2 regions of the Stenotrophomonas sp. AC248 genome follow, and region 2 is predicted to be linked to the other one. Evidence: riboswitches for the same ligand, from Rfam matches in the RefSeq annotation. Region 2 holds a riboswitch; the other holds the start of a gene.

Region 1 (15,962 bases), 3.5 Mb from region 2:
TCGTCGATGCGCAGGGTGTGCGCCACGCCGGCCTGGAGGCTGCGGGCGGCCGGCCGGTCCAGCGCGGCATGCGCCTCGTCCACCTCCCGCCGCAGCGGGGCGATGCCGGCGCGTTCGGCCGCCGCCTGGGCGCGGGCCAGGGCGGCACGCGCCGGTGCGACCTGCAGCGCACGCAAGGCCAGTGCGGCAGCGGTCAACTCGGCCATGGCGGCCAGCGCCGGCGGCATCGGGCGGTCGGCCAGCTGGGCCAGGCCATGTTCGGCATCGCGCAGGCGGCCCAGCAACAGCCAGCGCCGGGCCAGGATCAGCCAGGCCTGCAACGCATTGGCGCCGTCTCCCCGCGCATCCAGCAGTGCCGCCACCTCCTGCAGGGGCTGCGACGATCCCGCCAGCTCGCGCATGGCCAGTGCCACCTCGGCCTCGGCGACCGTGCAACGCGCCCGCGCCACCGTCTCATGCGGGCCGAACGCGCGACGGGCGCGCCGCAGCAGGTCACGCGCGGTATCAAGTTGACCGAGCTGGGCCATGGCGATGCCGCGCAGCGCCAGCGCGGGCGGGTCGTCGCGCAGCGCAACGTAACCAAGCGCGGCCAGCACATCGCCGTTGGCAAGGGCGCGAGCGGCAGCCGTGATGAGGGCATCCATCTGCACAGGCTACCTGCCCGGCGTGGCGCCTGCAGCGATCGCGCCGCAGCTTAGAGGCAGGTGGTCAGCCCTTCGTACACGGTGGTGGCGGTGCCAGGCAACAAGGTGTCGATGGCCTCCGGCCCCTGAAGCGTGGCCAGCAGCCGCGGCAAGGGGGTCTGCGCCGCCAGCGGCAGCCGGCAGGCCCAATCGCGGGCATCCACCGTGACCGCGCCCGTGTCGGCCTCGACGTCCATGTTGCTGCCGGCAAATGTCCACCGGCACTCACCCACCCGGCCGCTGGCGGCGTGTACCGAACAGCGCAGGCGCATGGCCTGCAGGTTGTAGTACTCGCCTTCGCAGAAGGTGTCGCCGCAGACCTCATCGAAACCGCGTACCAGCGCCTGTTCCAGCGCACGGAAATGCGCCCCACCCTGCCCCTGGCCGGGATAATCCCGCGCGTCCACATAACGGGCCGCCGACGCTGCGCGCTCCGGCTGCCGGACCTGCTGGAGGCAGCCGCCCACCGCCTCGCCGATGGACAGCGCCGCACCGGGCAGCACGACATCGAGCGCGTCGGCGCGTTCCAGCGACGCATGGAAGGCCTCCACCCCCACCCCCGTGCCCAGCGGCAAGGGACAGTCCCAGCGTCGGTTGTCCACCAGGACCACGCCCGTGTCCGGCGCCACCTGCAGTTCGCTGGCAATGAACAGCCAGTTGCAGGCGTGCACCTGCCCGCTGGCCGCGTTGACCGAGCAGCGCAGCTGCAGTGCGCGCAGGTTGCTGTAGTCGCCTTCGCAGAGGGTATCGGCACAGACCGCGTCGAAGCGGTTCGCCAGATGGGCTTCCAGGGAATAGAAGCGGTCCCAGTTGGCCTCGTTGCGCGGGAAATCCACCAGGTCGACGAACGGCTGGGCAAGCAGCGGGGCGCTGGGCAGCCAGGCCAGCAGGGCGAACAGGCGCAGCAACGGCCGGAAACGTGGGTACATGGCCAGACTCCAACGGAAGGAGAACCAGCGTGGCCTGGCCCGGTGCACGGGCCCATCCGGCAAGGCCGCGCCGGGCCGTGGGAAAACCCGTCGCGGGGCGGTCATCCGGCCCCCGCTGCACGCGGCCCGGCAAAGGCATAAAATGGGGGGCTATCTGCCTTCATCCCCCTCTCGGAGTACACCCATGGGTCTGGAACTCGTCTCGCCCGGCAAGAACCCGCCGGAAGAAATCAACGTCATCATCGAGATCCCGAAGGATTCCGAGCCGGTGAAGTACGAAGTGGACAAGGAAACCGGTGCGATCTTCGTCGACCGCATCCTGTCCACCCCGATGCGCTACCCGTGCAACTACGGCTACGTGCCGAGCACCCTGTGCGGCGACGGTGACCCGGCCGACGTGCTGGTGGTGCTGCCGCTGCCGCTGATCCCCGGTTCGGTGGTGCGTTGCCGTCCGGTCGGCGTGCTCAAGATGAGCGATGAAGCCGGCAGCGACGAGAAGATCCTGGCCGTGCCGATCTCCAAGGTGTTCAGCGGCTACGCCCACGTGGAAGACATCGAGCAGGTGTCCAGCCACTGGCTGGAGCGCATCGGCCACTTCTTCGAGCATTACAAGGACCTGGAAAAGGGCAAGTGGGTCAAGCTTGACGGCTGGGCCGGCGCTGCCGAAGCCAAGCAGATCCTGGTGGAAGCGCACCAGCGTTACCTCGCCAACAACGGCTGAGGCTGAACCGCATCGCTTCGGCGCTGGCCGCCGAAGCGATGGACATCACGTTTTTTGACTGCGGCACATCACTATTTGTGCCGGATTGGGTACATTGCGTCTTCACACCGTCCACGGTGCGTTTCACCGTGGTCAGCCAGGGGACTTGTCGTGCGCATTCTGCTTGTTGGGGACCAGGCCAGCCTGTCGGCTGAACTGATGGATTTCATTGCCGATCTTGGGGAAGAGTGGCAACCGCTGACGGCCTCCGATGGCCAGTCGGCCATGAGCATCGTCGCCGCCGGTCCGGTGGACGCGGTCATTGCCTGCCCTACCCTGCCCGATCTTACGGCGACCACGCTGCTGGGGCAGATCCGTACCCTGCGCCCGGAAACGATCCGGATCGCGCTGGTGGATGCCGACCACAACAACCGCCCGCCGCCGGCGCGCCTGATCGGGGTGGCCCACCGCTTCCTGCCGATCCCGCTGGCCCCGGAAGTGCTGCTGGAAGCGCTGACCAGCCTGGAAGAACTGCGCGAACTGCTCGACAGCGCGCATCTGCGCAGCGCGATCGGTCGCATCGAAAAGCTGCCTTCACCGCCGCACCTGTACCTGAGCCTGACCCAGGCGCTGGAACACGACGACGACACCAACACCGCCGATGTGTCCAAGCTGGTGTCGGCCGACCCGGCGATTGCGGCCAAGGTGCTGCAGTTGTCCAACTCGGCGTTCTTCAACAGCGGCCGCACCATTTCCGACCTGCGCACCGCGGTAACGCGGCTGGGCCTGTCGACCCTGCGCGACCTGGTGCTGGCCAGCGAGGTGTTCTCTGCCTCGGCGCTGTCCGGTGCCGAACGCAATTCGCTGCAGCAGCGCGCGTTGCTGGCCTCGCGGCTGGCAGCCAAGCTGCTGCCCGATTCCAGCGCCGAGCTGGGTGCAACCGCCGCCCTGCTGGCCGATATCGGGCTGCTGCTGCCGGGCGTGCGCAACGAGCGCGGCGCCCCGGCCGACGCGACCGATGAACGCCCCGGCCATGCCGAGGCCGGCGCCTACCTGCTGGGCCTGTGGGGCCTGCCGATGCCGATCATCGAGGCGGTGGCGTTCCACCTGCAGCCGCAGAAGTCCAACACGCGCAGCTTCTGGGTAACCGGTGCGGTGCACGTGGCACTGGCGCTGATCAACGGGGACCCGGTGGATGAGGAGTACCTGCAGCGTGCCGGCGTGCTGCACAAGCTGCCGCAGTGGCGGGACCACGCCAATGGCCTGATGGGCCTGGTGGCTGCCGAAGTCTGACGCCGGCCTCCTTGACGGAACCACCCCGCACTGGCGCGTCATGATGATGCGCCAGTGTTGTTTCAGGGCCGCAGTGCGGCAACTCCTATCGCAGATAGCTCGACGCCCCTGCCGTTGCGCCTCACGGGCGTACAGCGGTGGCCTCGATTTCGACCCGCTGCCCCGGATGCGCCAGCGCAGCCACCTGGAATGTGGACCGCGCCGGCACGTTGGGCTGCCCGGCGGCAGAACCAAAGAACTGCGCATATCCTGCGGCGAATCCGTCTAGATCCATGTTCCCGTTGTTCTCTTTCCCGCCCACCAGGAACACCTGCAGCTTGACCACGTCCTGCATGCCCATTCCCAGCCGTTGCAGCTGATCGCGGATCTGTTCAAGGACACTGATGGTCTGCATCCGGGTGTCGCCATACGGCAGCCGCGACGCACTGCGCCCATCGCCGGCAACCAGCGCAGGCAGCTTCCCGCTGAGATAGACGATGGTGCGCCCCGGCGGCACTTCGACTGCATAGGCAACCGGAACGCCTGTCGCCTCATGGCGGATGATCTCGGTGGCCGAGGCCGCGTACGCCCCTGAGAAGAACAGGGCCGTCGCCATGGCCGCACCTTGGAAGGATCCTGCCTGCATACCAAATACTCCGCATCGTCGAATGAAGTGGATCGGGCGCGGCTGTAACCGGCGCCGCTTGAACGCCTCACCTTAGTGCGTGCTGCAGCGGTATGTCAGAGCCGGATGCGTCAGCCACCGGTCCGTATGCGGCCGGCCTGGCGGCCAACGCCCCGCCCTCCACGCGCCCTGTGCCTCGGGCGCGCATAGAAAAAGGGCGGACCTTGCGGTCCGCCCTCCTCTTTTACTGCAACAGAGCTTCGATGGATCAGAAGCGCTGGGTGTACTTCATGTACAGGAAGCGGCCGATATCGAAGCCGCCGTAGTAGGCGAAGCTCGAGTTCTGCTGCGAGTACATCAGCGGACCCTTGTGATCGAACACGTTGTTCGCGCCGACCGCAATGGTGGCATCCCACGGTGCCTTCCAGCTGACCTGCAGGTCATGGAAGGTGTTGGAGCCGGTCTTGCGCAGCGGAGCGGTTTCGCCATAGGCGAAGCGGTCCGGATCGGTGCAGCCGATGTCGATGCACGGCTCGTTCAGGCCCGAGTAGTAACGCGCGGTGTAGTTGACACCGAAGTCGCCCATCGCCCAGTTGACGCCCAGGTTGGAACGCACGCGGAACAGCGCGTCCTGACCAACCTTGCCGATCATGATGCTGTCGCCGGCGCTGTTCTGGTTGGCTTCGTCGTACTTGGCCAGGTAGCTGGTCTGCCAGTCGATGCTGAACTGACCGATGGCCAGCTCCGGCAGGCGGTACTTGATGCCCAGGTCGTAACCTTCGGTTTCCATCTTGCCGAGGTTGGCGGTGCCGTAGGTGATGCCGCTGATGTGGCCATCAGCCGCACGGGTCACGCCGCTGCAACGGCCAGCATTGCCCAGCACGTAGCAGTCACGCAGGATACGGTCGACGCTGTCTTCGATGATCATGTCGCTGATCTCGTAGCGGTACCAATCCAGCGAGATGTCCAGGCCCTGCACCCAACGCGGGCTCCAGACCAGACCCATGGTCTTGCTCTTGGAGGTTTCCGGCGACAGGTTCGGGTTGGCGCCGGAGACGAACTGGTCACCCGACTGGCACGGCGTGGTCGAGCACGGCACGTTGCCCTGGCCCAGCTGCACGTAGTTGGCCGGTGCACCACCGGCAAGGCAGGCGGCATTGCCGGCCACGCTGCCCGACACGCCCACGGCGCACGGATCGGTGTAACGCTCGAAGCTCGAGCTCAGGCCACCGTACAGATCGGAGATGGTCGGAGCGCGGAAGCCCTCGGCATAGGTGCCGCGGACCAGCAGCTCGTCCATCGGACGCCAGGTCAGACCGAACTTGCTGTTGGTGGTGCCGCCGAAGTTGCTGTAGTCCGAATAACGGCTGGCAACATTCAGGGTCAGTTCCTTGGCAAACGCCATGTCGGCCAGGATCGGCACGTTCAGTTCGAGGTAGACCTCGTTCAGATCGTACTCACCCTGGGTCGACTTCTGGCCCAGGCCGGTGGACTGGCCCGACTGCGCGAAGGCGTCCGGCACGTAGGAGCCTTCTTCCTTGCGGTGCTCCACGCCCACGGCGAAGCCGAGGTCGCCGGCCGGCAGGGTCACGATGGAACCGGCCAGGTTGGCGGTGAAGCTGGTGGTCTTGGTGACGCCACGGGTGGTGAAGGTCGGGAACAGGTATTCCTGCAGCGCCGGGTCGGCGAGCGAACCCTGGCCAGCCACGCCGTACGGCAGCAGCGGGTTCCACGGAATGCAGTCGGCCAGGGACGGATCCACAACGCCGGCAACGCCGCAACGTGCCACGCCGCCTGCATCGATGTAGGACGGGCCCAATGCCTTGCGCGAACCGATCAGGCTCATGTCACCGCGCTGGGTCTTGATCGACTCATTGCGGTTCCACAGTGCACCGACGTCCCAGTCAAAGGTCTTGTCGGCCACTTCGAAGTAGCCGCTGACGGTCGGCGCGAAGCGCAGGGTCTTCAGCTGGCTGTCGGTGGTGCGCGGCACTTCCCACAGGCGGCGACGGAACTCGATGTCCTTGCCACCGACGCCATTGACGTTGGTCGGGTTGAAGGCGCTGGAGGCCGACAGCGGGGTCTTGATGTTGGACGCGCTGGACTGGTACGGGTAGCCGGCGATCTGCTGGAACGTGTTGCGCTCGTTGTAGAGCACATCGGTGTTCAGGCTGATGCGGTCGGTGAAGTCGTAGGTGCCGTTGATGTACAGCGACTTGCGCTCCACACCGGTCAGCAGGCTCATCTGCTCGTTCGAATTGACGTACTCGTCTTCGGTCAGGACGTGGTAGTCATTCGGGTTCTTCGGATCGCCGCCCGGGTTCAGGGTCTTCCACACGGCGGTCTTGGAGTCGCCGCAGTTGACCTGCAGCGGGTTGCACCAGCTGCCGGTCTCGGTGATCGGGCTGCCGTCGCCAGCAACCGAATTCGGACCACGGCCGCCATCACGGCTGTACCAGCGGTCCTTGGCCCACACCGGATCCTGCTTGGAGTATTCGGCCGCCAGGGTCAGGCTGCCGCGCTCGCCGGACGCGCCCAGCAGCATCGAGTACTGCTGTTCGTCGCCGTCGCCGTTGCCGTACTGGCCAACGCGGACGCTGGCTTCGCCACCGTCGAAGTTCTTGCGGGTGATCACGTTGACCACGCCGGCAATGGCGTCCGAACCGTAGATCGAGGACGCGCCGTCCTTCAGGATTTCAATGCGCTCCACGGCAGCCATCGGGATCTGGCTCAGATCCTGGTAACCGGCCGTGGTGGCGCCCAGGCGCTTGCCATTCATCAGCACCAGGGTGCGCTGGGCGCCCAGGTTGCGGATGTCGACGTAGTAACCGCCCACGTTCTCGCCCGAGGACAGCGAATCCGAACGCGAGATGGCCGGGGAGCCGGCCGAGGTGAGGTTGTTCAGCACGTCAGCGACGTTCGAGAAACCCTGCTTCTCCAGGGCTTCACGCGTCATCGTCAGAATCGGCTGCTGGGTCTCCATGTTGGCGCCGCGGATGCGCGAGCCGGTGACCGAGATGCGATCCAGGTCAGTGGTGCCGGCTGCAGCTTCCTGCGCCGAGGCAAAGGTCGGCGACAGCGCGAGCGCAATGCCGGCGGGCAGAAGGCCCAGCCGCACTGCAGGAGTACGAAAATTCATTTATCTCTCCGAGGTACGTTAGTAGCGTGTTAAACCGCCTCGGAAAGTTACGATTGCGTTGCGGTTAATTATTTGCGGGAAGCAACCGATGGCTTTGCCGACTTTGGCGGGAGCATTCCACCGCCCTCGCGGAAGCCTGACGCAGACTGCCCGTAACGTGCCCGAAACGCCCTTGCAAAGCTGCAGCAGTTGTCAAATCCACTGGCAGCGGCGACTTCGCCGATCATCATGTCGGTATCACGCAGCAGGTCCGCCGCGCGCTCCAGCCGAAGGCGTGCCGACAGCGACTGCGGGCTTTCTTCATACAGGCTCTGGAAGGTCTTGGACAAGTACCAGCTGGAGAAGTTGGTCAGCTCGGCCAGTTCACCGATGCGCACCACGCGGTGGCTGTTGCCTTCCAGGTACAGGCGCGCACGCTGCATGCGGCCGAACACCTGGCGCTTGCGCACGCGCGAACGTCCCGGGCAACGCTGCACGCCGGTGGCCAGCACGCGCTGCAGCGAGGCCAGATGCAGCAGCACCGGGCGCAATGCCTGCGCTGGCTGGCCGCTGGCCAGTGCATCGCGCCACAGGCGCAGCGCTACGCGGACTTCGGCGCGGCTCATGCTGCCGCGGCCGGCATACAGGCTGCAGTCTTCCAGTTCGCCCAGCGCGCGCAATGCATCGGGGGTGAGGCTCAGGCCGATGCACAGACCATCGCGGCCGGCCTGGATCATCGGCTTGGATTCTTTCTCGAAGGCAATCCATTCGCGCTGGCGCAGGCGGAAGCGACCTTCCTTGGATTCCACCCACGCGCTGCCACGCAGCTGCATCCACACAGTGAAGGTTGCGCCAGCGGTCTGCAGGCTGCCGAGCCGGGCCACGCCCAGGCAGGTGGGCAGCGGACCGTCGTCGACGATCTTGTCCAGGGAAAGCGATTGGCCGCGATCGGCCAAGGAAAGCTGACGCATGACTGCACACCGTGTTTGCCGTTGCGGGGCAAACGTTTTGCCAAATCAGGCGAGCCAGGTCAGGAAAGTCCTACGAGATTCATCCGAATTCGACACGAGGCCGATACGAAAGAAGTACGAAGACTATTTTCCCTTCAAAAACAGGGCGTTGGACACCGCCGAGAAGACCGCCACCGGGGCCTCGGGCAGCGGCATCACGCCGATGTCGGCACCGTCGGCCACCGCCAGCGCCACATACAGGGCGCTGCCATCGGGTTGCGCACTGAAGCCGTTGCCGGCACTCAGCCGATCCACGTCCAGGCAGTGCTCGGTGCGGGCAGCGCCGGCGTTGATGCGCGAAAACAGCGTGGCGCAGGCGGCACCATTGGACAGGTAGTCCACGCTGCCATCGCGCGCCACCGTCCAGGTCCGGTAGCGCCAGCGCGATGGCCGGTCCTCGCTGACCTGCTGGATGCTGCCGGTGCTGAGCTGCGCATCCACCGACCACAACCCGCCTGCCGACAGCCGGGTGAACAGCACCCGTTGCGCGCTGCGGTCGAAGCGCGCCTGCGACACCCCTTCGATACTGGCCAGCAGCCGCCACGGCGACTGCCGACGATCGAACAGGGACAGCCGCAGCCGCTCGCGCGCGTCACGGTCGACGATCAGCACGTGGTCACTGTCGCCGCCGTACAGGGCCTGCAGCGGCTGGGCGACCGGAACCGGCAACGCCACCACCTGCTCATCGCGCGGTGACACTTCATAGATCACCGGGTTGGCCTGCGCATCGCGCCCGGACACCAGCAGGTGCGTGCTGTCCGGCGACCAGTCCGCGGCCTGCCGCGTTTCCGGCCGCAGGCCTTCCACCGGGCGCAGCGAGTCGGGCCGGGTCAGGTCCGCCCACCACAGGCCGTAATTGCCGGACCGGTCGGAGGTGAACACCAGTTGCCGGCCGTCAGGGGCGAGCATCGGCTGGCCGTCGCGGCCATTGGAGGGGAACAGGCGTTGCGGTTGCCCCGGCTGGCCGTCCTTGAGCGGCACCCGGAACAGCCCGAACTGCGCCTTGCGATGCACGAAGGCCAGCATCTCGTTGTGGCGCGACACCGCCGGTGACTGCGCATCGTCGATGCCGACATCGCGCAGCGTGCGGTTCTGCGTATCCAGTTCATACAGGCGCGATTCGCTGTCCACGCGGCGGCCGAACACGATGTGGCGGCTGTCACCGCGCCAGGCCCAGCCGCGGATCTCGGCCGAATCGGCGGTGAGCTGTTCGGGCACCCCGCCGCTGGCCGGGAGACGCCACAGGTCGCCAATCTGCGGGTTGCGCACGAACACGATCCAGCGCCCATCGGGCGAGTAGCGCGGCGCGTAATCGAAGCTGTCCTCGGCCACCTCGTAGGCCAGCGGCGTCCAACGCCCACTGGCGATATCCAGGACGCGGATGCCGCGGTGGGCATGCGTGCCGGCCAGGGAGCCGAACACCAGGCCGCGTCCATCCGGGGTCCAGTCGAAGCTGAGCAGTTCGGTGCCGTCACAGCGGGTAACGTGGCGTACCGCGCCGCCGGTGGCGCTGGCGATCAGCACCTCGCAGCTGCCGCCCGGCCCGAACCGCGCGAACGCGATGTCGCGCCCGTTGGGCGACCAGTTGGGGAAGCGGTCGGAATAGCCGTCCGGGGTTTCGGCCAGCAGCCGCGCCGGCGCGTTGCCGGACGTCTGCACTTTCACCGAGCTGCCGTTGCGGGCGCTGCTGTCGGCCTCGTAGGCAACCTGCGAACCGTCCGGGGACAGCGTGGGATAGGTCTCGAACCCGGCCGTGGCGGTGATCAGCCGGTACGGCCGCTGTGGGCTGCCGATCACCCGGCTGCCATCCTCCAGCACGCCGCTGGAACCGGGCTCGGCCGACGGGCGCTGCAGCAGCAATGCGGCCATCACCAGCAGCGCCACCAGCATGGCCAGCCCAACGGCCAGCAGCACGTAGCGACGGTGGCGCCGCCAGCGGCTGCGTACCGACGCCGTTGCCGGGCCTGGTGCGGTGCGCGCTGACGCAGGGGTTACCGCGTTGGCCGCAGGCGCCACGTCCGGTTCGGCGGCCGCCGGCACGACGGGATCGTCGGCCAGCATGCGTACCGGCACCAGCAGGCGGTACCCGGTCTTGGCGATGGTTTCGATGTACGCGGTGCCGTCGCCGTCGTCGCTGGCAAACGCCTTGCGCAGCTGGGTGACCGCCTGGGTGAGGACATCATTGGTGGGCAGGGTGTCGGGCCACACCTCGGCGAACAGTTCATCGCGGGTGACCACCGCACCGGGCGAACGCAGCAACGCTTTCAGTACGCCCAGCGCCTTGGGGGTGAGCCGGCGCACGCGACGCGCACCGGGCACCGTGACCTCGCGCGAGGACAACGTGACGGTGCAGCTGCCGATACGCACGACATCGGCCGAAGGAGGCTCACTAATGTTGCTGATCATTCCAGTGGTACGAAGGACTGCAGAACAACAGGAACGCAGCATTCATCGCAACCGACACCGATCGAACGAACCGCCAGATTCCGCACATGCCATCAGCGCAAACCGTAAAACAACTGAAGCGCGCGAATACTAGCCTATGCCGGTTAACCGCGCCTGTGCGTGCGGCCAACATCAGGCTCTCTCTCGCCGACGAATTCACATAAATCGCTTCAGTATTCGCGCCTTCGGGCGCGAATTTTTTATCTGCGATTCAGCTTTGTACACGCTTGATCATGGTCAATCCGACCAGGCGCGAGACCACCAAAGCCACGTACATCACGCCTGCGAACTGCTCCAGCATGACCAGTGCGCGTGCTTGCGGATGCACCGGCACCACGTCGCTCAAACCCACCCCGGACAGCAAGCTGAAGCTGAGATAAAGAAGCTCCATCCAGGTGCGCAATTCGCTCTCGCTGGTGGCCAGGAAACTGCCCGGGTACCACTGCTGGCAGACCGAGAAGGCGAACGCGAATGCCCAGGCCAACAGGGTGAACGTTGCCCCGGCCGCGAACAGTTCGTCGCGGGTGACCTTGTGGTCCTGGAGCATGTAGGCGGTCAGGCTGCCGGCGGTATAGAAATACAGCAGGCATTCCAGCAACTGGGCGGTGGTGGTGAGGGTGGGCCTGCCGAGCAGTGCCCCGGCGATGGAGAAGACCACCGCCGGGATGGCCAGCAGCAGCGCCAGCCACATGCCCAACGGGCTGCGCCGCACCACCCACAGGGCCAGGCCGAGCACGGCGATGCCGAACGCACCGAACACCGCGCGGCTGGCCCCGGCTTCGTCCATCGCCGGGTACAGCAGCACGCCCAGCAACTGCACGGCCAGCAACCACGCCGACGGATGCCGCCGTGCGATGGCCAGCCACTTGGTGGTACGTGCGATTGCCATGCCAGATCCCTTCCCTGCCCCGTTCGCCGCCGAGCTTAGCGCGCTTGCCGCCCCTGCCGCATGAGCACCGGGGCGACGGCCCGCCGCCCCGGCACCGGCCTCATTCCTGCCGGTAGACCTGCGCGCCGAGCTCGCGGAACTGCGCCGACTTGTCGGCCATGCCCTCCTCGATCGCGTCCCGTTCGGACAGGCCGTGTTCGGCGGCATAGTCGCGCACGTCCTGGGTGATCTTCATCGAGCAGAAATGCGGGCCGCACATCGAACAGAAGTGCGCCAGCTTGTGCGCGTCCTTGGGCAGGGTTTCATCGTGGAATTCCTTGGCCTTCTCCGGGTCCAGGCCGAGGTGGAACTGGTCTTCCCAGCGGAACTCGAAGCGCGCCTTGCTTAGTGCGTTGTCACGCACCTGCGCGCCGGGATGGCCCTTGGCCAGGTCCGAGGCATGCGCGGCGATGCGGTAGGCCATGATGCCGTCGCGCACGTCCTGGCGGTTGGGCAGGCCCAGGTGTTCCTTCGGCGTGACATAGCAGAGCATCGCGGTGCCGTACCAGCCGATCATGGCCGCGCCGATCGCGCTGGTGATGTGGTCGTAGCCCGGCGCGATGTCGGTGGTGAGCGGCCCCAGCGTGTAGAACGGCGCCTCGCCGCATTCGCGCAGCTGCTTGTCCATGTTCTCCTTGATCAACTGCATCGGCACGTGGCCCGGGCCTTCGATCATGGTTTGCACGTCGTGCTTCCAGGCGATTTTGGTCAACTCGCCGAGGGTTTCCAGCTCACCGAACTGGGCGGCATCGTTGGCATCGGCAATGCAGCCGGGGCGCAGGCCATCGCCGAGCGAGAAGGTCACGTCGTAGGCCTTCATGATCTCGCAGATGTCCTCGAAGTGCGTGTAGAGGAAGTTCTCCTTGTGGTGGGCCAGGCACCACTTGGCCAGGATGCTGCCACCGCGCGAGACGATGCCGGTCACGCGCTTGGCGGTCAGCGGCACGTAGCGCAGCAGCACGCCGGCGTGGATGGTGAAGTAATCCACGCCCTGCTCGGCCTGTTCGATCAGCGTGTCGCGGAAGATCTCCCAGGTGAGTTCCTCGGCGCGCCCATCCACCTTCTCCAGCGCCTGGTAGATCGGCACGGTGCCGATCGCCACCGGCGAGTTGCGCAGGATCCACTCGCGGGTTTCGTGGATGTGCTTGCCGGTGGAGAGGTCCATCACCGTGTCGCCGCCCCAGCGGATCGCCCACACCAGCTTTTCCACTTCCTCGGCGATGCCCGACGACACCGCGCTGTTGCCGATGTTGGCGTTGATCTTGGTCAGGAAGTTGCGGCCGATGATCATCGGCTCGCTTTCCGGGTGATTGATGTTGTTGGGCAGTACCGCGCGGCCGCGGGCGATCTCGTCGCGCACGAATTCAGGCGTGATGCGCGTTGGGATGGACGCGCCGAAAGACTCCCCGGGGTGCTGCCTGAGCAGCGCGGCATCGCGGATGGCCTCGATGCGCTGGTTCTCGCGGATGGCCACGAATTCCATTTCCGGGGTGATGATGCCGCGCCGTGCGTAGTGCATCTGGGTGACGTTGGCGCCGGCCACCGCACGGCGTGGCTGCAGCCGCGACGGGAAACGCACCGCGTCCAGGCGTGCATCGGTTTCGCGCGCCCGCCCGAAGCTGGAACTCAGGCCGTCCAGCAGTTCGGTATCGCCCCGCTCGGCCACCCAGCCGGCCCGCAACGGCGGCAGGCCGCAGGAGAGGTCGATGCGCGCATTCGGATCGGTATACGGGCCAGATGTGTCATACACGGTGACCGGCGCGTTCTCTTCCCCACCAAACAGGGTCGGCGTGCGGGTCAGCACGATCTCGCGCATGGGCACCTGCAGGTCGCTGCGTGAGCCGGGCACATGGATTTTGCGCGAACCGGGAATCGGTCGGGTAACCGATTCGGACAGTTGCTGGGCCTGCTGCTGCAGGGAGGAAAGCGCTGCGTTCATGACTTCGTCCTGGATCGGGTTCCGCCCAGGAATAGGCGGAACGGACGAAGCGGCGGCGCACGACGGACGCAACACGGGCGGTCTTCGGGCGGGGCAGCCCTACGGCGCATTGCGTCAGCATTGCGAAGCATCCCTACGCCGGTATCAACCGGATCAGGTTCGAAGGGACTGTCTCAACCGTGGCCACTGGGCCGCGGTACCCCCGCTTCGGGGCGAATTAGACCACAACCCTGACGCAATTGCCGCGCCCGGGCCGAGGCCATGCAGACAGCAGCTGGAACGTGAAAAAGGCGCTGATCTGCCATCCGCTAGAATGCTGCGGCGCGGAATGGCCGTCTGGCTGGTCCGCCCTGGAGTTCCGCAACCGGCATCGACCGGCTTGAATCGCCCCAGCCGCCGCCTCGGCAGCGCTGGAGACGGCAGGCATTCGCTCGCCCCCTTTGTACGGAGAAACTCCTCCATGGTGTTTCGCATTTCCATCGCACTGATCATTGCATTGGTGCTGATCGCCGGCCTCGCGCCCGGCCCCTTCAACGACGTGATCCAGAGTGGCCTGGGCCACATCATCCGCAGCACCGGCTGGCTGTACCTGCTGGTGGTGTTCATCACGCTGTCGTTCCTGATGTACCTGGCCTTCGGGCGGCTGGGCTCGCTGCGCATCGGCGGCGAAGATGCCGAGCCGGATTTTTCCAACGCCAGCTGGATGTCGATGCTGTTCGCCGCCGGCATGGGGATCGGCCTGGTGTTCTGGGGCGCGGCCGAGCCGATCTCGCACTTCGTCAAGCCGCCGGAAGGCCTGGCACCGCAGAGCATGGAGGCGGCCCGCGCCTCGATGCGCTACGCGTTCTTCCACTGGGGCCTGCATCCGTGGGCGATCTATGCACTGATCGGGCTGGCCATGGCGTGGTTCCAGTTCAACCGCAATGGCCGCGGCCTGATCAGTGATCTGTTGCAGCCGGTGATCGGCGCGCACCATCGTGGCTGGATGGGCACGGTAGTGAACGTGGCGGCGGTGGTGGCCACCGCGATCGGCGTGGCCACCACGCTGGGCTTCGGTACGATCCAGATCGCGGCGGGCCTGCATCGCGTGTTCGGCATCCGCGATTCGATTCCGGTGCAGCTGACCATCATCGCGGTGGCGTTCGTGCTGTACATGGCCTCCACCACCAGCGGGGTGAACCGCGGCATCAAGTGGCTGTCCAACTTCAACCTGGGGCTGGCGGCGGTATTGCTGGCGCTGGTGATGGTGCTGGGGCCGACCGGGTTCATCTTCGATACGTTCACCACCACCATCGGGTCGTATCTGAATTCGCTGGTGACGATGAGCCTGCGTATGTCGCCGTTCTCGGGCAGCACGTGGGTGGCCGACTGGACGATCTTCTACTGGGCCTGGTGGATCGCGTGGGCGCCGTTCGTGGGCTCGTTCATTGCGCGGGTGTCGCGCGGGCGCAGCATCCGCGAGTTCGTGCTGGGCGTGGTGATCGCACCGAGCGTGCTGGGCTTCCTGTGGTTCTCGGTGTTTGGTGGCACGGCGCTGTGGTCGCAGATCTTCGGGCACGTGGACCTGGCGCAGGCGCTGGGCAATGGTTATGAGACGGTGCTGTTCACGATGTTCGACAGCCTGCCGATGCCGATGCTGCTGTCGGTTGTCGCATTGGTGTTGTTGATCATCTTCTTCGTGACCTCGGCCGACTCGGCGGTGCTGGTGCTGGCCACGATGTCCACCGAGGAGGCAGGTGACCCGCCGTTGGCGCGGCGGATGGTGTGGGGCGTGGCGATCGCGCTGATTGCCGGTGTGTTGCTGCTGGCCGGTGGACTGACCGCGCTGCAGGGCATGATCACGATTGCGGCCTTGCCGTTCGCGCTGTTGATGCTGCTGGTGATGTGGTCGCTGTACCGGGTGCTGGATATGGAATACGCGTTGCAACGCCGGCGTGCGCAGCGGGCACGGCGGATGATGGACGAGTGGATCGAGCGGGAGATCGCCGCGCAGGAAGAGACGCGGGATGAGGCGGCGCGGGCGCCGTAGTTTGCCTCTGCCATGAGGCCCCGGTTGGGTCGGGGTGGATGGGAGTGCGGGACACGCCGTAAACCCCGCTTCGCGGTCCGGCCCAGCCGCATGCGGCTGTGCGTTCGACCGCATGCGAGGCAGTGCCTCGCAAGCAATGCGCTCTCACCCCTGGGGGCTCGTGGGCGCCATCCATGGCGCCCAACGGTCCCGCACTCCCATCCACCCCGCCCCTGGACACATGGCGGGCGGTGTGGGGAGAGCAGCCGACCAACGGTCGGCTCTACCGTTGGTCCGCCAATTGC
Region 2 (15,962 bases):
GGTTGGGATCGCGTGGAGCCGGCCAGCGGCCGGCACTACCGGGCGGCGGGGGTGGCGGCCGGAGCCGTTTCCTTGCCGTCGGCGTCGATCACGTGGACCTCGCCGATGTTCAGCGCGCGGACTTCCTTCTCGGTCTGCTTCAGGTCGCCGACCACCACCCAGGTGAGGGTGTTGGGGTCCAGCGTGGCGGCGGCCTGCTGCACCTGCGCCGGGGTCATCGCCTCGATCTCGGCCTTGCGCTTGAACACGTAATCGTCCGGGCGCTGGTAACGCACGATGCTGCTGATGGTCCCGAGCACCGCGCTGGCGGTCTCATAGGCACCGGGCAGGCTGAGCGTCTGGATGTTGCGGATGCGCGCCACTTCCGCCGCCGTGGCCGGCTTGGCACCGCTGGCGAAGTCGCGGATGTCCTTCTGCAGTTCCTGCATCGACTCGGCGGTCTTGTCGATCTGCACCGGGGCACGCGCGCCCCACGGACGCTGGCCCAGCGTGGACGGGGCGCTGCTGCCGGCGCCGTAGGACCAGTGCTTCTCCTCGCGCAGGTTCATGTTCAAGCGCGAGGTGAAGTCGCCGCCCAGCACGCCGTTGGCGATGTCGAAGCGGGTGCTGCCCGGGTCCATCGCCGAGGGCACCAGCTGGCTGGCAAACAGGTTGGCCTGCACCGCGCCGGGCTGGTCGATCAGGTACACGCGGGCGTGGGTGGGACGGGCCACGTCGGCCGGTGCCTTGACCTGCGGCGCGGTGCCGGTGCTCTTCCAGTCACCGAACTGGCGCTCCAGCAGCGGCACGATGTCCTTCAGGGTGGTGTCACCCACCACGATCAGGGTGCCCTGTTCGGGGCGCAGCGCGTCGCGGTGGAAGCTGACCAGGTCGTCGCGGGTCAGCGACTGGATGTCCGCCTCGTTGCCGCTGCCGGTGAACGGAATGGCATACGGATGCCCGGCGCCGTAGAGCAGGGTGGGCATGACCCGCATCGCGGCCGCGCTGGGGTTGACCTTTTCCTGCTGGATGCCGGCGATCCAGGTCGCCTTGACCCGGTCGATCTCGCCCTGCTCGAAGCGCGGCTGGCGCAGCATGTCCGCGTACAGGGCCAGCGACGGCGCCAGGTTTTCCTTCAAGGCCGACAGGTAGACGCTGGCACTGTCCAGCGACGCCGAGGCGCCAAGGGTGGCACCCAGTGCGTCGGCGGCGTTGGCGAAGGGCAGCGCGCCGAGCTTGCCGGCGCCTTCGCCCATCAGGTCCATGGTGAAGTTGGCGGTGCCCTGCTTGCGGCCCTGGTCGGCGGTGAAGCCACCGGGGAACTCATAGCTGAACTGCACCACCGGGATGTCGTGGCGCTCGGCCAGGATCACCTTGGTGCCGTTCTTCAACGTGGCGCGGTGCAGCTGCGGGAACTTCAGTTCCGGGAAGGTCTTGGTCTGCGGTACGCCGGTGCTGCGGTCGACCTGCTTGGGCAGGGTGGTGTACTTGGTATCCACGGCCGGCACGGTGAACGGCTTGGGCGACTGCGACGGCAGTTCGGCCAGCGCCACGCGCGCGCCCGGTTCCACCACGATGGTGTGGTCGCCCACGCCCAGCCACTTGGCGCCCACCGCGCGCACGTCGGCGGCGCTGGCCGCGTCGATGTTGGCCAGCGATCGGCGGAAGCAGCCCGGGTCGCCTTCGAACACGGTGCACTCGGCCAGCGCGTCGGCCTTGCCGCCGAACCCGCCGATGCGCTCGATGCCGCGGATGAAGCCGGCGCGGAAGGCGGTCTTGCCGCGGCTCAGTTCGTCGGCGGTGGGACCGTCCTTGGCCAGGCGCTTGATCTCTTCATCGATGATCGCCTCCACCTTGGCCGGGTCCACGCCCTGCTTGACCGTGGCCATCACCACGAAGTTGGAGCCCAGCTGCGAGCTGTAGGCACCGGCGCTGATGTTGTCCACCAGCTTGTCCTGGTGCAGCAGGCGCTGGTCCAGGCGCGAGGACTTGGCCCCGCCCAGCACCTGGGCAAACAGCTGCAGCTGGTCGATGTCGGTGGTGCCGACCTGGGCCACGTTCCAGGCGCGGTAGATGCGCGCCTGCGGCACCTTGTCGGTCATCACCTCGCGGGTGCTCTTCTCGCGCTGGGCCACGTCCACCTTGGGCTGGGCCATGGTCGGGCCGGCCGGGATGTCACCGAAGTAGCGGGCGACCTTTTCCTTGGCGGTGGCCACGTCGATGTCGCCGGCCAGCACCAGCACCGCGTTGTTGGGGCCGTACCAGGTGCGGAACCAGGTTTTGACGTCATCCAGCGATGCGGCGTTGAGATCGTTCATCGAACCGATCACGCCGTGGTGGTACGGGTGGCCCTCCGGGTACATGGCGCGGGTCAGCTTGTCCCACACCTGCCCATAGGGCTGGTTCTCGCCCTGGCGCTTCTCGTTCTGGACCACGCCGCGCTGTTCGTCGAGCGCGGCCTGGTCGATCGCGCCAACCAGGTGGCCCATGCGGTCGGACTCCATCCACAGCGCCATGTCCAGCGCGGTGGTGGGCACGTTCTCGAAGTAGTTGGTGCGGTCGGTATTGGTGGTGCCGTTCTGGCCGGTCACACCGACCTGCTTGAAGGGTTCGAAATATTCGCCGTCGTGGTTTTCGCTGCCCTGGAACATCAGGTGTTCAAACAGGTGCGCAAAGCCGGTGCGACCGGCCGGTTCGTCCTTGCTGCCCACGTGGTACCAGACGTTGACCGCCACGATCGGCGCCTTGCGGTCGGTGTGCACCACCACGCGCAGGCCATTGGGAAGGGTGAACTGCTCGAACGGAATGTCGACCTTGGCCGGCGTGGCGGGCTTGGCCAGCGCAGGGGCCGGCACGACGCTGCCCAGGGCGGCGGAGAGCGCTACAGCCAGCAGCGCGGCACGCGGGCGAAATTGGACGGTCATTCCGGTTCCTTGGTCATGAAAGTGAAGGCCGATCCTAGCGCGTGACGGGCGCCTGCGGCATCGGCCAACAGTCACTGCGGGTCCCGTGGGTGTTTTCGGGGTTGAAGGCCAAGGCAGCGGTCAGCTCGGCCCTGCCTGAACGCCTGGGCGCGGACACCGGCGCACCGCCATCGGACAGGTGTCCGGACAGCGGACACCCCGTCAGTGGCGAAAAACCCTTACGAATCAACGAGAAAAAGTTGGCACGGCACCTGCTTGGTACTGGCTGTGGCAAAGGCAGGAACAGATCCAACATGACTGCCCGATGAACCGAAACGAAAAAGTTGAAATTGTTCTTGCATGCCCCGAATCGGTGTACTACCTTACTACCACACCACTGCCCACCAACACTAAACAGGCCCGCCATGAACACCAAGACCCTCGCCATTGCCATCGCCCTCGCCGCCGGCGCCGCGTTTGCTTCGAACGTGCAGGCCGCCACCATCACCACCCTGGACACCGTGCAGGTGCGTCCGTCGGCCGACCAGATCGCCCAGGCCGAGATCGAGCGCACCAGCGCCATTCCGACCCTGTCGCTGGTGGAAGTCCGCCCGGGCGCCGGCCTGATCGCCGACTACCGCGCCGAGCTGGCCGGCAGCCGCCGCGTGACCACGCTGGCCGCCGTCGAAGTCCGTCCGACCGCCGAGCAGTACCAGGCGCTGGCGGCCGAGCAGGTGACCCACCGCGATTACGTGGCCACGCTGGCCGCCGCTGCCACCGCCGTTGCCCGCGACGTGATCGTCAATCTGCCGGCTCTGCAGGTGCGCCCGTCGGCCGCCGATCTGCAGGCCCTGGCGCTGGAAACCGCTGCCCAGGTGCTGGTCCGTCCGTAATCGGTTGCTGCGGTAATACGCAGCAGCCGCGTAAACTGCGGCCATGACCGCGCCCACGTTCCACGTCATCCTGTTCCAACCCGAAATTCCGCCGAACACCGGCAATGTGATCCGCCTCTGCGCCAACACCGGCGCGCGGCTGCACCTGATCGAGCCGCTCGGTTTCGACCTGAGCGACAAGCAGCTCAAGCGCGCCGGCCTGGACTATCACGAATACGCTCGACTGCAGGTACATCCCGACCTGGATACCGCCCTGCAGGCCATTGCACCCAAGCGCTTGTTTGCCCTGAGTACCCGCGGCAGCGTGCGTTACGACACCCCGCAGTTCGCCGACGGCGATGCCTTTCTGTTCGGCCCGGAAACCCGCGGGCTGCCCCAGGACCTGCTCGACGCGCTTCCCGATGGCCGGCGCCTGCGCCTGCCGATGCAGCCGGACAACCGCAGCCTCAATCTGTCCAACACGGTCGCCGTGGTGATGTACGAGGCCTGGCGGCAGAACGGGTTTGCCGGCGGGGAATAGGACGCCGTGCCGACCAACGGTCGGCACCTACCGGCGATGCAGGCATTTACCGGCCGCGTACACCTGCCGGCCGCGTAGCACCTGACCGTTGGTCAGGTGACCCCTTCAACGGTAGTGCCGGCCGCTGGCCGGCTCCCGACACCGCCGACACCCTAGAACGCGTTGATACCCGTCAGCTCCCGCCCGATCACCAGCTGGTGCACGGTTTCGGTGCCCTCGTAGGTGATGACCGATTCCAGGTTCAGCGCGTGGCGGATCGCCATGTGTTCGGTGGTGATGCCGGCGCCGCCGAGCAGGTCGCGGCATTCGCGGGCGATGTCGATGGCCATGCGGCAGTTGTTCCACTTGGCCAGGCTGACCTGCTGCGGCTGCAGCTGGCCGGCGTCCTTCAACCGGCCCAGCTGCAAGGCCAGCAGCTGCGCGGTGGTGATGCGCCGGGCCATGTCGGCCAGCTTGATCTGTGCACTCTGCGTGGCCGCCACCGGCCGGCCGAACAGCACGCGCTGCTTGGTGTAGTTCAGCGCCTCGTCCAGGCAGGCCACCGCCGCGCCGATCGGGCCCCAGCTGATGCCGTAGCGCGCCTGGTTCAAGCAGCCCAGCGGGCCCTTCAGGCCCTGCACGTTGGGCAGGCGGTTGCGCTCGGGCACGCGCACGTTGTCGAAGAACAGCGCGCCGGTGAGCGAGGCGCGCAGGCTCATCTTGTGCTTGATTTCCTGCGTGGTGAAGCCGGCCATGCCCTTTTCCAGCACGAAGCCCTGAATGCCGTCTTCGGTGTGTGCCCAGACGATGGCGATGTCGGCCACCGGGCCGCTGGTGATCCACATCTTGCTGCCGTTGACCAGCCAGTCGCCGCCGTCGCGCACCGCGCGCGTCTTCATCGCCGCCGGGTCGGAGCCGCCGTGCGCTTCGGTCAGGCCGAAGCATCCGATCACCTTGCCGGCGGCCATGTCGGGCAGCCAGCGCGTGCGCTGCTCCTCGCTGCCGTAGGCAAAGATCGGGTACATGCACAGCGAGCTCTGCACCGACACGAAGCTGCGCAGGCCCGAATCGCCGCGTTCCAGTTCCTGGCAGATCAGCCCGTAGCTGACCGCGTTGAGCCCGCCGCCGCCGTACTGCTCGGGCAGGCTGCAGCCGAGCAGGCCCAGCGCGGCGATCTCCGGAATCAACTCATCCGGGAAGCGCCCCTGGTCGAAGGCGTCGCCGATGATCGGCAGCACGCGCTCGTCGGTGAAGCGCGCCACCGTGGCCTGCACGGCGCGCTCCTCGTCGCTGAGCAGGGAGCGGACATCAAACAGGTCATACGGATTCAGTGACATGGCTACCCGGGCGTGATGGCGATCAAACAGGGGGCCATTGTGGTCGCTGCGCCGCGCCGGGCCAAGGCACGCCGCAGCACGGCCTACACTGTGGCTTCCCTCGTACAGGAGCCGGACATGCGGATCCGCGACGAACACCCCGCCGACCGGGATGCCATCCATGCCCTCACCCGCGCGGCCTTCGCCGACGCCCCGCATAGCAGCGGCACCGAACAGTTCATCGTCGATGCGCTGCGCGATGCCGGCGCGCTGGCGGTGTCGCTGGTGGCCGAAGACGACGATGGCATCGTGGGCCACCTGGCGCTGTCGCCGGTGCAGCTCAGCGACGGCAGCCTGCACTGGTACGGGCTGGGGCCGATCTCGGTGGCACCGGAGAAGCAGGGTCGCGGTATCGGCAGCGCCTTGATGCACGCCGCGATCGAGACCCTGCAGCAGCGCCAGGCCGCCGGCTGCGTGGTGCTGGGCGATCCGGGCTACTACGGGCGGTTCGGGTTCGAAGCCGACCCGCGCCTGCGCCTGCCGGGCATCCCGGCCGCGTTCTTCCAGGCGCGCCGGTTGCGCGGCGACAGCCCCGATGCCGACGTGCGCTACCACGCCGGGTTCGAAGCCAGCGCGTGAAACCGGGCGACAGCACGCGCGCCGCGCGCGCATCCGTGCATTGATGCAGCGCAACAAAAACACCCGCGAACGGTGTGGCGACGTGGTGCCAACGTCGGCGATCTAGGCGTAAACGCCGCGTCCCGGTACCCTGCTCATCTGATCCAGCCGTTGCGCCGTGTGTCCCGCGCGCGATTCCCAGGCAACCGCCGCCGGCTCCGGCCGACGGTACTACCCAAGAGTTACGCACCCCCATGAGCGAACAGATCCCCGCCCTGCCCCCGCGTGAAGCCATGGAATTCGACGTGGTGATCGTCGGTGCCGGCCCCGCCGGCCTGGCCACCGCGATCCGCCTGCGCCAGCGCGCCATCGAGGCCGGCCGCGAGTTGTCGGTATGCATCCTGGAAAAGGGCTCCGAGCCCGGCGCGCACATCCTGTCCGGCGCCATCATGGACCCGCGCGCGCTCACCGAACTGTTCCCGGACTGGGCCGAGCGCGGCGCACCGCTGAAGCAGAAGGTCACCCGCGACGCGTTCCTGTTCCTGAGTGAAACCGGCGCGCGCGGCACCCCGCACGCGCTGCTGCCCGAGTGCTTCCACAACGACGGCAACTACATCGTCAGCCTGGGCGAGGTCACCCGCTGGCTGGCCCAGCAGGCCGAAGCGCTGGAAGTGTCGATCTTCCCCGGCTTCCCCGCCGCCGAAGTGCTGTACACCGCCGACGGCGCGGTGATGGGCGTGGCCACCGGCGACATGGGCATCGAAAAGAACGGCCAGCCCGGCCCGAACTTCGAGCGCGGCATGGAACTGCATGCCAAGTACACGATCTTCGCCGAAGGCTCGCGCGGCCACCTCGGCCGCCAGCTGATCGCCCGCTACCAGCTCGATGCCGGCAAGGACCCGCAGGCCTACGGCATCGGCATCAAGGAGCTGTGGCAGATCGACCCGGCCAAGCATGAGCCGGGCCTGGTGGTGCACGCCGCCGGCTGGCCGCTGGACAACGACACCTACGGCGGCGCGTTCCTGTACCACGCCGACGGTGGCAAGGTATCGATCGGCTACGTGGTCGGCCTGGATTACAAGAACCCGTGGCTGAGCCCGTTCGAAGAGTTCCAGCGCTTCAAGACCCACCCGTCCATCCGCAAGCACCTGGAAGGCGGCAAGCGCATCGGTTACGGCGCCCGCGCGATCACCGCCGGTGGCCTGATGTCGCTGCCCAAGACCGTGTTCCCCGGTGGCGCGCTGGTGGGCTGCGAAGCCGGCTACCTCAACGTCAGCCGGATCAAGGGCAGCCACGCCGCGATCAAGACCGGCATGCTGGCTGCCGATGCCGCCTTCGATGCGCTGGCGGCCGACCGCCAGCACGACGAACTGAGCGCCTACCCGGCCGCGTTCGACAGCAGCTGGCTGCATGACGAGCTCAAGCAGTCCAAGAACTTCAAGCAGTGGTTCAAGAAGGGCCAGACCGTGGCCACGCTGATGACCGGCATCGAGCAGTGGCTGCTGCCCAAGCTGGGCATCCGCAACCCGCCGTGGACGCTGCGCCACAGCACGCCGGACCATGCCTGCCTGGAACCGGCGGACAAGCACACCAGAATCGTCTATCCCAAGCCCGATGGCGTGCTCACCTTCGACCGGCTCAGCTCGGTGTTCCTGAGCAGCACCAACCATGCCGAGGACCAGCCCAGCCACCTCACGCTGAAGGACGCCAGCGTGCCGGTGCAGGTCAACCTGGCCGAATACGCCGGCCCGGAAGCGCGTTACTGCCCTGCCGGCGTGTACGAGTTCGTGGGTGCGCAGGGCAGCGAACAGCTGCAGATCAACGCGCAGAACTGCGTGCACTGCAAGACCTGCGACATCAAGGATCCCACCCAGAACATCGTGTGGGTGACCCCGCAGGGCGGCGGCGGCCCGAACTACACCGGCATGTGAGGCACCCGGCCTGCGGCCTTTGGTCGCAGGCCGCGGCGGCGCGGGCGCTGGCTATCATCTGCGCTTGCCCTTGCCCGACGAGTCCGACGATGCCGTTGCTGCGCCTGTGCTGTGTGCTGGTTGCCTGCCTGGGGCTGGCCGCCTGCGCGCGCGCGCCGCAGACGCCCGAACAACAGCACCAGCAGCAGCTGCAGCGCGCGTTCGCGATCTGCGCCGGCTGCCACACCGTCACCCCCGGGGGCGTGCACCGCTTCGGCCCCAACCTGCACGGCGTGATCGGGCGGCGTGCCGGCAGCCTGGGCGACTACCCCTATTCCAACGCCATGCGCCAGGCCGACCTCACCTGGAACGAGACGACCCTGGATGCGTTCCTGCGCGCACCGGCCAGCGTGGTGCCCGGTTCGCGCATGCTCAACGCCACGGCCGATCCGGAGCGGCGCAGGCAGGTGATCGAGTACCTGCAACAGGCGCGCTGAGCCGCGCTGCAGCCATCACGTGGCCTGCAGCGACGCCAGATAGCTCCGCAGGTCGTGTTCGAATGCATCCAGCTGTGCGGTGCACGCGTCCACGCCATCCTCCTGGACATGCTGCATCAGCGCACGGGCCTGTTCGGCCAGGGTGGTGGCGCCCAGCGTGCCCAGCCCACCGACGATCCGGTGCAGCACGTCGCCCACCGTCGCACTGTCGCCTTGAGCGCGAGCCAGCTGGCCGCGCTGCAGATCGTCCTCGGTGGTGCTTAGCATGCTCTGGATCATCACATCGGCCACGTGCGCCGAGCCGAAACGCTGGGTGATCGCCTCGCGGCTCGGGGCCGCCGGTACCGGGGCGGGAAGTGCCGACGCCGACGCCATCGTCGCGTCGACCGGCACGTCACCGTCGGCCGGCAGCCAGCGCAGCAGCATCTGCCGCAGCGTGGCCAGCGCCACCGGCTTGGCCAGCAGGTCGTCCATGCCGGCCTCGCGGCAGCGCTGCAGATCCTCGGCCAGCGCACTGGCGGTCAGCGCCACCACCGGCACGCGCGGCGTGCCACGTTCCCGCTCGCGTTCGCGCAGGCGCCGGGTCATGGCATAGCCATCCAGCACCGGCATCCGGCAGTCGGTGATCACCAGGTCGAAGGCGGCATCCTCCAGCAGGTCCAGCGCCGCCTGCCCGTGCACGGCCACCTCGTGGGTCAGGCCCAGCTGCTGCAGCCGCCATCGCATCAACGCCTGGTTGGTGGGGTGGTCTTCGACCACCAGAATGCGACGCCGGCGCAGCGTCTCCGGCAGGGTATCCGGCGCAGGCTCGCTACCCGCCGCCGCGTCGTGCGGTTCGGCGGCCGGCACCACCGGCAGCGGCAGCTGCACTACCACCTCGGTGCCTTCGCCAGGCACGCTGGACAGGTCCAGCTGACCGCCCATCAACGCCACCAGACGCTGGCAGATGCTCAGGCCCAGCCCGGTGCCGCCGTACTGGCGGGAGATGGCGGCATCGGCCTGGGCGAAGGGTTTGAACAAGCGCTCGCGCTGTTCGTCAGAGATGCCGATGCCGCTGTCGGTCACGGCCAGGCGCAGCCATTGCGCGCCATCTTCCTCGCGCGCGACGGCAAGGACCATGGACACCCGCCCCTGTTCGGTGAACTTGATGGCGTTGCTGAGCAGGTTGAACACGATCTGGCGCAACCGCATGCCATCACCCAGGTGCATGGCCGCCACCCCCGGCTCGACGTGCAGCTGCAGTGCAAGGCCCTTGACCGATGCCTGTGGCGACAGCAGCTGCCGCACATTGTCGAGCAGGCCGCGCAGGCCCACCGGCTGCAGCTCCAGGCGCAGCCCGCCGGCTTCGATGCGCGAATAGTCCAGGATGTCATCGAGGATGTGCCGCAGCATCTGCGCCGAGTCCTCGATCACCGCGATGATGCGCCGCTGCTCACCATCCAGGGGCGTGTGCGAGAGCACTTCCACCATGCCCAGCACGCCACTCATGGGGGTGCGGATCTCGTGGCTCATCGTGGCCAGGAAGTCGGCCTTGGCGGCCGCAGCGCGCTCGGCCGCCGCCTTGGCGACGGCCAGCGCATCGGCCTGCGCGCGTGCCTCGGTGACGTCGACCCAATAGCCACTCCACAGCATGGCGCCATCGTCGATGGCATAGGGCAACGCGCGCGACCGCACCCAGCGCACGTCACCATGGGGGCTGGTACGGAACTCCATGTCCAGTGGCGCGAAATCGCGCGACGCCTGATCCAGGGCATGCCGCACACGCTGGCGATCCTGCGGATCAATCTGAGCCATCACGCGGGATTCGTCGGCCATGGCGTCGGCCACGGTCAGTCCGAACAGGGCTTCCATGTCACCGGCGATGTACGGGAAGGAGAACCGGCCCCTGCTGTCACGTCGCGCCTGGTAGACCGTCGCGGGCAGGTTGTCGGTGACATCGGCCAGGCGCTGCTCCAGGCTGCGCCGCATGGCCACTTCACGACGTAGCCGCCAATGCCCCCAGCCGTGCACCAGGATGGCGGTGAGCAACACCAGGGCCAGCGGCACGGCCCAGCGCGCGATCGACCGCCAATCCAGCTCGTTGCGGTACTCGGCGGCAAGCCAATCACTGCGGATCGCTTCGTGTTCGCGCGGGGTCATGCCCACCAGCACGCGATCGAAGGTGGTGGCCAGTGGCGCATATTCGCGCCGCACCGCCAGCGACAGCGCGTCGTTGAACCCGGCCGGGGCGGTGACATGCAACTGCGCCGGATAGCGTTCGCGCACGAGCCGGTCAACCATGGCCAGGTTGCCGACATACGCGTCGGCGTCGCCATCGGCCAGCCGTGCCAGCGCCTGCTCGGCACTGCGCGCCGGCACGATCCGGGCGTTCGGCGCGCGCTGCAGCACATAGCCGCGTAGACGGTCCGGATCGGACAGCAGGATGCTGCGCCCATCCAGGTCATCCAGGCCCAGTACCGCCGGGCTGTCGCTGCCCACCACGATCACATTGGGCACGGTGATGAAGGGTTGGCTGAACACCCAGTCGCGGCCCAGATAGGCCGAATCATTGGGAACGCCCATGATCACGTCGACCTCGCCCTTGCGCGCCTGCTCGCGCACCTCGAACCAGTCGTAGGCGGGGACATTCACCAGGTGGGCGCCGACAAGCCGCAACTGGCGCAGATAGTCACCTGCCACGCCGCTGGGCTGGCCGCCGCGATCGATGAAGGCCAGCGGGACCGCATTGGGCGCAAAACCCATGCGCAGCGAGCGCGACAACACGCGCTTCTCCGCGTTGCCCAGGATCAACCGCGACTGGCTGGACCAGCTCAGTGGCGACAGCCAGCGCCGCGCAAGTGCATCGCGGTCGGCTTGCGAAAGCTGGGCCAGCACGCTGTCCATGGCTTCGGCCAACGGCTGCTTGGCGTGGGGCACGCCGAAGTGCAGGCGCTCGGGCGGCAGGTCGCTGGGCCGCAACAGGGTGGCCGGATCCAGCCCGTGGGCGCGGATCAATGCGCTGGCGACATAGGCGTTGCCGATGTACACGTCGGCCTCGCCATGGGCGACCATGCGCAGCGCGCTCAGGGTGTCATTCGAATCGACCTGACGCGCCGACGGAAACCGCGCGCGCACCTGGCTGCTGGTCACAAAGTCGCGCTCGGTCACCACGCGCAGGCCCTGCAGGTCCGGATCGGTCGAGGTCCGGGTATCGTCCAGTCGGCCGACCACCGCCAGTGGCGCGTCGACGTAGCCGCGGGTGTACACCATGCACAGCGTGCGGTCTGCGGTGAGGGTGATGTTCATCACCACATCCACTTCGCCGCGGCAGGCGGCGTCCAGCACTTGGCTCCACCCGTTGTAGCGGCGTACCTCCACCTGCACGCCCAGTCGTTGTGCGACCAGCGTCATGTAGTCGTAGCCCAACCCCTCCACCCGACCGTCCCGAATCGATTCGAACGGCGGCCAGCCGCTGTCGTACAGGCCAAGGATGATGGTAGGGTGCCGACCAAGCCATTCACTCTGGCGAGGCGAAAGCGTCGGGCCGGTGGCGGGTGCATCGGCCCCTGCGGCCAGCATCGGCACGCAGGCCAGGACGATCAGCAGCAGCCAGCGGACAACCGGAGTACGCATGCAGTCCCATCTCCGTAGAATGATCTCTCGCCCACGGCCTGGCCCGTGCGGCATCCGCCCCGGCAACCATACCAGCCCATGACACTTCGCATCATCATCGCCGACGACCACCCGGTGGTCCGGATCGGCACCAAGGCGGTGATCGAATCCAGCGGCGTGGGCGTGGTGGTGGCCGAGGCCAGCAGCGCCGACGAATTGATGGCCGCGCTGGCCAGCGAGCCCTGCGATGTGCTGGTGACAGACTACTCGATGCCCGGCAGCCAGCAGGCTGACGGGTTCACCATGATCGGCATGATCCGGCGCCGCTTTCCCGACCTGCCGGTGCTGATGCTGAGCGTGTCCAACAACCTGGCCATCCTGCGCATGGTGGCCTCCACCGGCGTGCTTGGGCTGGTCGACAAGACCTCCTCGATGGAAGAGCTGCCGCTGGCGATCCAGACCGTGCAGCGCGGCCTGCCGTATGTGAGCCGCACGCTGAAGGAACGCATTGACGCAATCGGCACCAACACGGTCGATGACGTCGGTACCAAGCCGCTGTCGCCGCGTGAAATCGAGGTGCTGCGCCTGCTCGGCAGCGGCCAGACCGTGAAGGAGATCGCCCTGCAGCTGCACAAGAGCGTCAGCACGATCAGCCGCCAGAAGGGTGATGCAATGCTCAAGCTCGGCCTCAAGGGCGATGCCGAACTGTTTGACTACCTGCGCGACGGCGAGATCTGACCCCCGCGCCGGACCTTGCTGGACCCTGAGCGGGCACCGGCACTTTCAGCCTCGCTTCATCCGCATTGCCGCTAGATGAATACGCAGACCCACCCGGGCCGCGCGGCAATGTTCCGACAATGTTGGAACCCCAGCGTGGCCTGTACCCGACTGGAGAACCGAACATGCTCAACATTTCCGCACTCAGCCTTCGTGGCCTGGCCGTGGCCCTGGCCCTGACGGTCGGCCTGGCCGCCGTCGGCGACGCCAGCGCGATGTCCCGCAAGGACAAGCGCACCGTGGTAGGCGCGGTGGTGGGCGGCGTGGCCGGCCACCTGCTCTCCAACGGTGATACGGCGGCCACCGTGGGCGGCGCGGTGGCCGGCGGCGCCATCGGCAACCTGACCACCCGCGACAAGCGCGACCACCGGTACGACCGTGGCTACGACAACCGCCGCTATGACGATCGTCGCCATGACCGCCGCTACGGCTATGACCGCGGCTATGACCGTCGCAACGACCGTGGCCGCTGGGAACGCGAGCAGCGCGATCGCCGCAACTGGGACCGCCAGCACGGCCGCGGCTGGTAAACACCGCCCCACCGTGTGCAGCGACTTCAACGGGCGGGTCGATGACCCGCCCGTTGTGCGTTCGGCTACCCTGTCTGCCCCGCACCCCGACGCACGTTGTGCCTGCTCGCCGATGACCCACACCGCCCACCTCGTGCAAGGCCTGGACAACGACGCCGTGGCCGCCGACTGGCCTGCCATCGATGCGCGCGACGTGGCCTGGCTGCGCGGGCGCTACCCGCAGCTGGGCACGGAGGTCGGCGTGGCCTGGCACAGCCCGCGCCCCCTGTCGGCGGCCGCCCTCCTGGAAAGCGGGCGCGGGCGGGTATTCGTCAAACGCCACCACCACAGCGTGCGCGACGCCGCTTCGCTGGGCGAAGAACACCGCTTCATCGCCCACCTGGCGGCCGCCGGCGTGCCCGTGGTGCAGGTGCTGCGCGATGCCGACGGTGCGACCGCCCCCGAACACGACGGCTGGACCTACGAGCTGCACAGCGTGGGCGACGGCCAGGATCTGTACCGCGATGCGCCGTCCTGGACACCGCTGGCCGACCCCGCCGCCGCACGCGAGGCCGGGCGCATGCTGGCCACCCTGCACCAGGCTTCGGCCGGCTACCACGCGCCCCAGCGCAGCACCCACCTGCTGGTGGCACGCGACGACCTGATCCGCGCCGCCGACCCGCTGGCGACGCTGCAGGCCGACCTGGGCCAGCGCCCCGGCCTGGCCGCCTACCTGGCCCGGCAACACTGGCAGGACGACCTGCAGCGCGCGGTGCTGCCCTGGCACGCCGGCCTGGCCGGGCGCCTGCACGCCGAGCCACGGCTGTGGGCCCACAACGACTGGCACGTGTCCAACCTGCTCTGGCGTGCCGACAGCAACGCCCCGCAGGTGCAGACCGTGTTCGACTTCGGCCTGGCTTCGCCCACCAGCGCGCTGTTCGACCTGGCCACGGCGATCGAACGCAATGCCATTGCCTGGCTGGCGCTGGAGCAGCAGACCGATGCGGCGCGCATCGCCATTGCACTGGCCCTGGTCGAGGGCTACCGGCAGGTGCTGCCGGTGTCGGCCGCGCGGGTGCAGCTGCTGGCCGACCTGCTGCCCATCGTGCACCTGGACTTTGCACTGTCCGAAGTGGAGTACTTCAACGGCATCACCGCCTCGCCGGGCAATGCGGATGTGGCCTATCACACCTTCCTGCTGGGCCACGCGCTGTGGTTCAAGGGCCGCCACGGCCAGGCCCTGCTCCAGGCGCTGCACGCCGCCGCCTGAGCCGTGGCGGGCATCACGGGGCCGTTTGTGGTGAAATGGTCACCGAAGCGGGGGTGCCTGGACAAAACCAGGCTGAGAGAGTCCCTTGGAACCTGATCCGGTTGATACCGGCGTAGGGAGCTTTGTGCAGTGGGCGCAACGACCGGATGGGTCGGTGCGTGCGCGCCGTCGCTTCGTCTCTTCTGGCTGATGACGAATCGAATGAACCGCTGCTATCGCCCTGCCCTGCTGACCGCCGCCCTGTGCGCCGCACTGCCGCTGTATGCCAGCGACGCCGCCCCGGACGCGCCCGACCGTTCCCCGACCGAGCTTGCCGCCGTGCGCGTGCAGGCCCGCCAGCCGGTGGCCGACACCGTGCAGACCACCAGCTTCGGCAGCGGCGACTGGAAGGACACCCCGGCTTCGTTGACCGTGCTCGACCGCGACCTGCTCGACAGCCGCCAGGTGCGCAGCCTGTCCGAACTGGCCCGCAGCGACGCCTCGCTCGGCGACAGCTACGCCCCGGTGGGCTACTACCAGAACATCGCCATCCGCGGCTTCCCGCTGGACACCGGCACCGGTTACCGCTTCAACGGCCTGAGCACCACCGGCGAGCAGCGGCTGGCGCTGGAGAACGTGCAGCGGGTGGAGATCCTGAAGGGCGAAGCCGGCCTTGCCGCCGGCGTGATGGCGCCCGGCGGCATCATCAACTACGTCGGCAAGCGCCCGACCGAGGTCCGCAACGTCACCCTGGGCACCGATTCGGAGGGCTCGCGCTACGCCGCGGTGGATGTCGGCCACTGGCTGACCCCGCGCCTGGGCGTGCGCGTGAACGCGGCGTGGGACGGCAGCGATTCGTATATCGAGCACGCCGAGGGCCGCCGCAATTTCTACTCGCTGGCCACCGACTGGCTGATCAGCGACCGCAGCAAGCTCGAGGTCGATGCCAACTACCAGACCAGCTCGCAGCGCTCGGCCTCCGGCTACCAGCTGCTGGGCGCGCGCGAACTGCCGCGCGGGGTGGACCGCGAGCACATGCTGGGCTACCAGCCGTGGCAGCGGCCGGTGGGCATCGACAGCACCAACATCACCGCACTGCACACCTACCAGTTCAACGCGCAGTGGCAGTCGCGCGTGTCGGCCGGCTACAGCCGCTCGGTGATCGATGACAACGTGGCCTTCGCCTACGGCTGCTACTACGCCGCGCAGTGTGCCGATGGC

What was found. A riboswitch is a leader RNA that binds a small molecule or an ion and turns the genes downstream of it on or off. The one in region 2 is predicted to bind thiamine pyrophosphate.
Region 1: it holds a riboswitch for thiamine pyrophosphate, as region 2 does, so the genes downstream of both, thiC (phosphomethylpyrimidine synthase ThiC) here and ACZ0AE_RS00625 (TonB-dependent siderophore receptor) in region 2, are expected to answer to the same signal.

Annotation. Positions count from the first base shown of each region.
Region 1 is NZ_OZ409840.1:3,597,641-3,613,602, forward strand. It holds gene ACZ0AE_RS16260 (helix-turn-helix domain-containing protein) at 1-644, opposite strand, end outside; gene ACZ0AE_RS16265 (hypothetical protein) at 695-1,612, opposite strand; gene ppa (inorganic diphosphatase) at 1,797-2,333, shown strand; gene ACZ0AE_RS16275 (HDOD domain-containing protein) at 2,484-3,605, shown strand; gene ACZ0AE_RS16280 (RidA family protein) at 3,727-4,200, opposite strand; gene ACZ0AE_RS16285 (TonB-dependent receptor plug domain-containing protein) at 4,478-7,348, opposite strand; gene ACZ0AE_RS16290 (helix-turn-helix transcriptional regulator) at 7,417-8,298, opposite strand; gene ACZ0AE_RS16295 (winged helix-turn-helix domain-containing protein) at 8,422-10,743, opposite strand; gene ACZ0AE_RS16300 (ion channel) at 10,994-11,671, opposite strand; gene thiC (phosphomethylpyrimidine synthase ThiC) at 11,772-13,649, opposite strand; TPP riboswitch at 13,762-13,863, opposite strand; gene ACZ0AE_RS16310 (BCCT family transporter) at 14,110-15,678, shown strand.
Region 2 is NZ_OZ409840.1:145,826-161,787, reverse strand. It holds gene ACZ0AE_RS00680 (M16 family metallopeptidase) at 36-2,903, opposite strand; gene ACZ0AE_RS00675 (XAC0231 family protein) at 3,308-3,775, shown strand; gene trmL (tRNA (uridine(34)/cytosine(34)/5-carboxymethylaminomethyluridine(34)-2'-O)-methyltransferase TrmL) at 3,819-4,295, shown strand; gene ACZ0AE_RS00665 (acyl-CoA dehydrogenase family protein) at 4,448-5,611, opposite strand; gene ACZ0AE_RS00660 (GNAT family N-acetyltransferase) at 5,729-6,229, shown strand; gene ACZ0AE_RS00655 (electron transfer flavoprotein-ubiquinone oxidoreductase) at 6,463-8,139, shown strand; gene ACZ0AE_RS00650 (c-type cytochrome) at 8,229-8,615, shown strand; gene ACZ0AE_RS00645 (ATP-binding protein) at 8,631-12,227, opposite strand; gene ACZ0AE_RS00640 (response regulator) at 12,306-12,944, shown strand; gene ACZ0AE_RS00635 (glycine zipper 2TM domain-containing protein) at 13,109-13,513, shown strand; gene ACZ0AE_RS00630 (phosphotransferase enzyme family protein) at 13,626-14,762, shown strand; TPP riboswitch at 14,802-14,898, shown strand; gene ACZ0AE_RS00625 (TonB-dependent siderophore receptor) at 14,964-15,962, shown strand, end outside.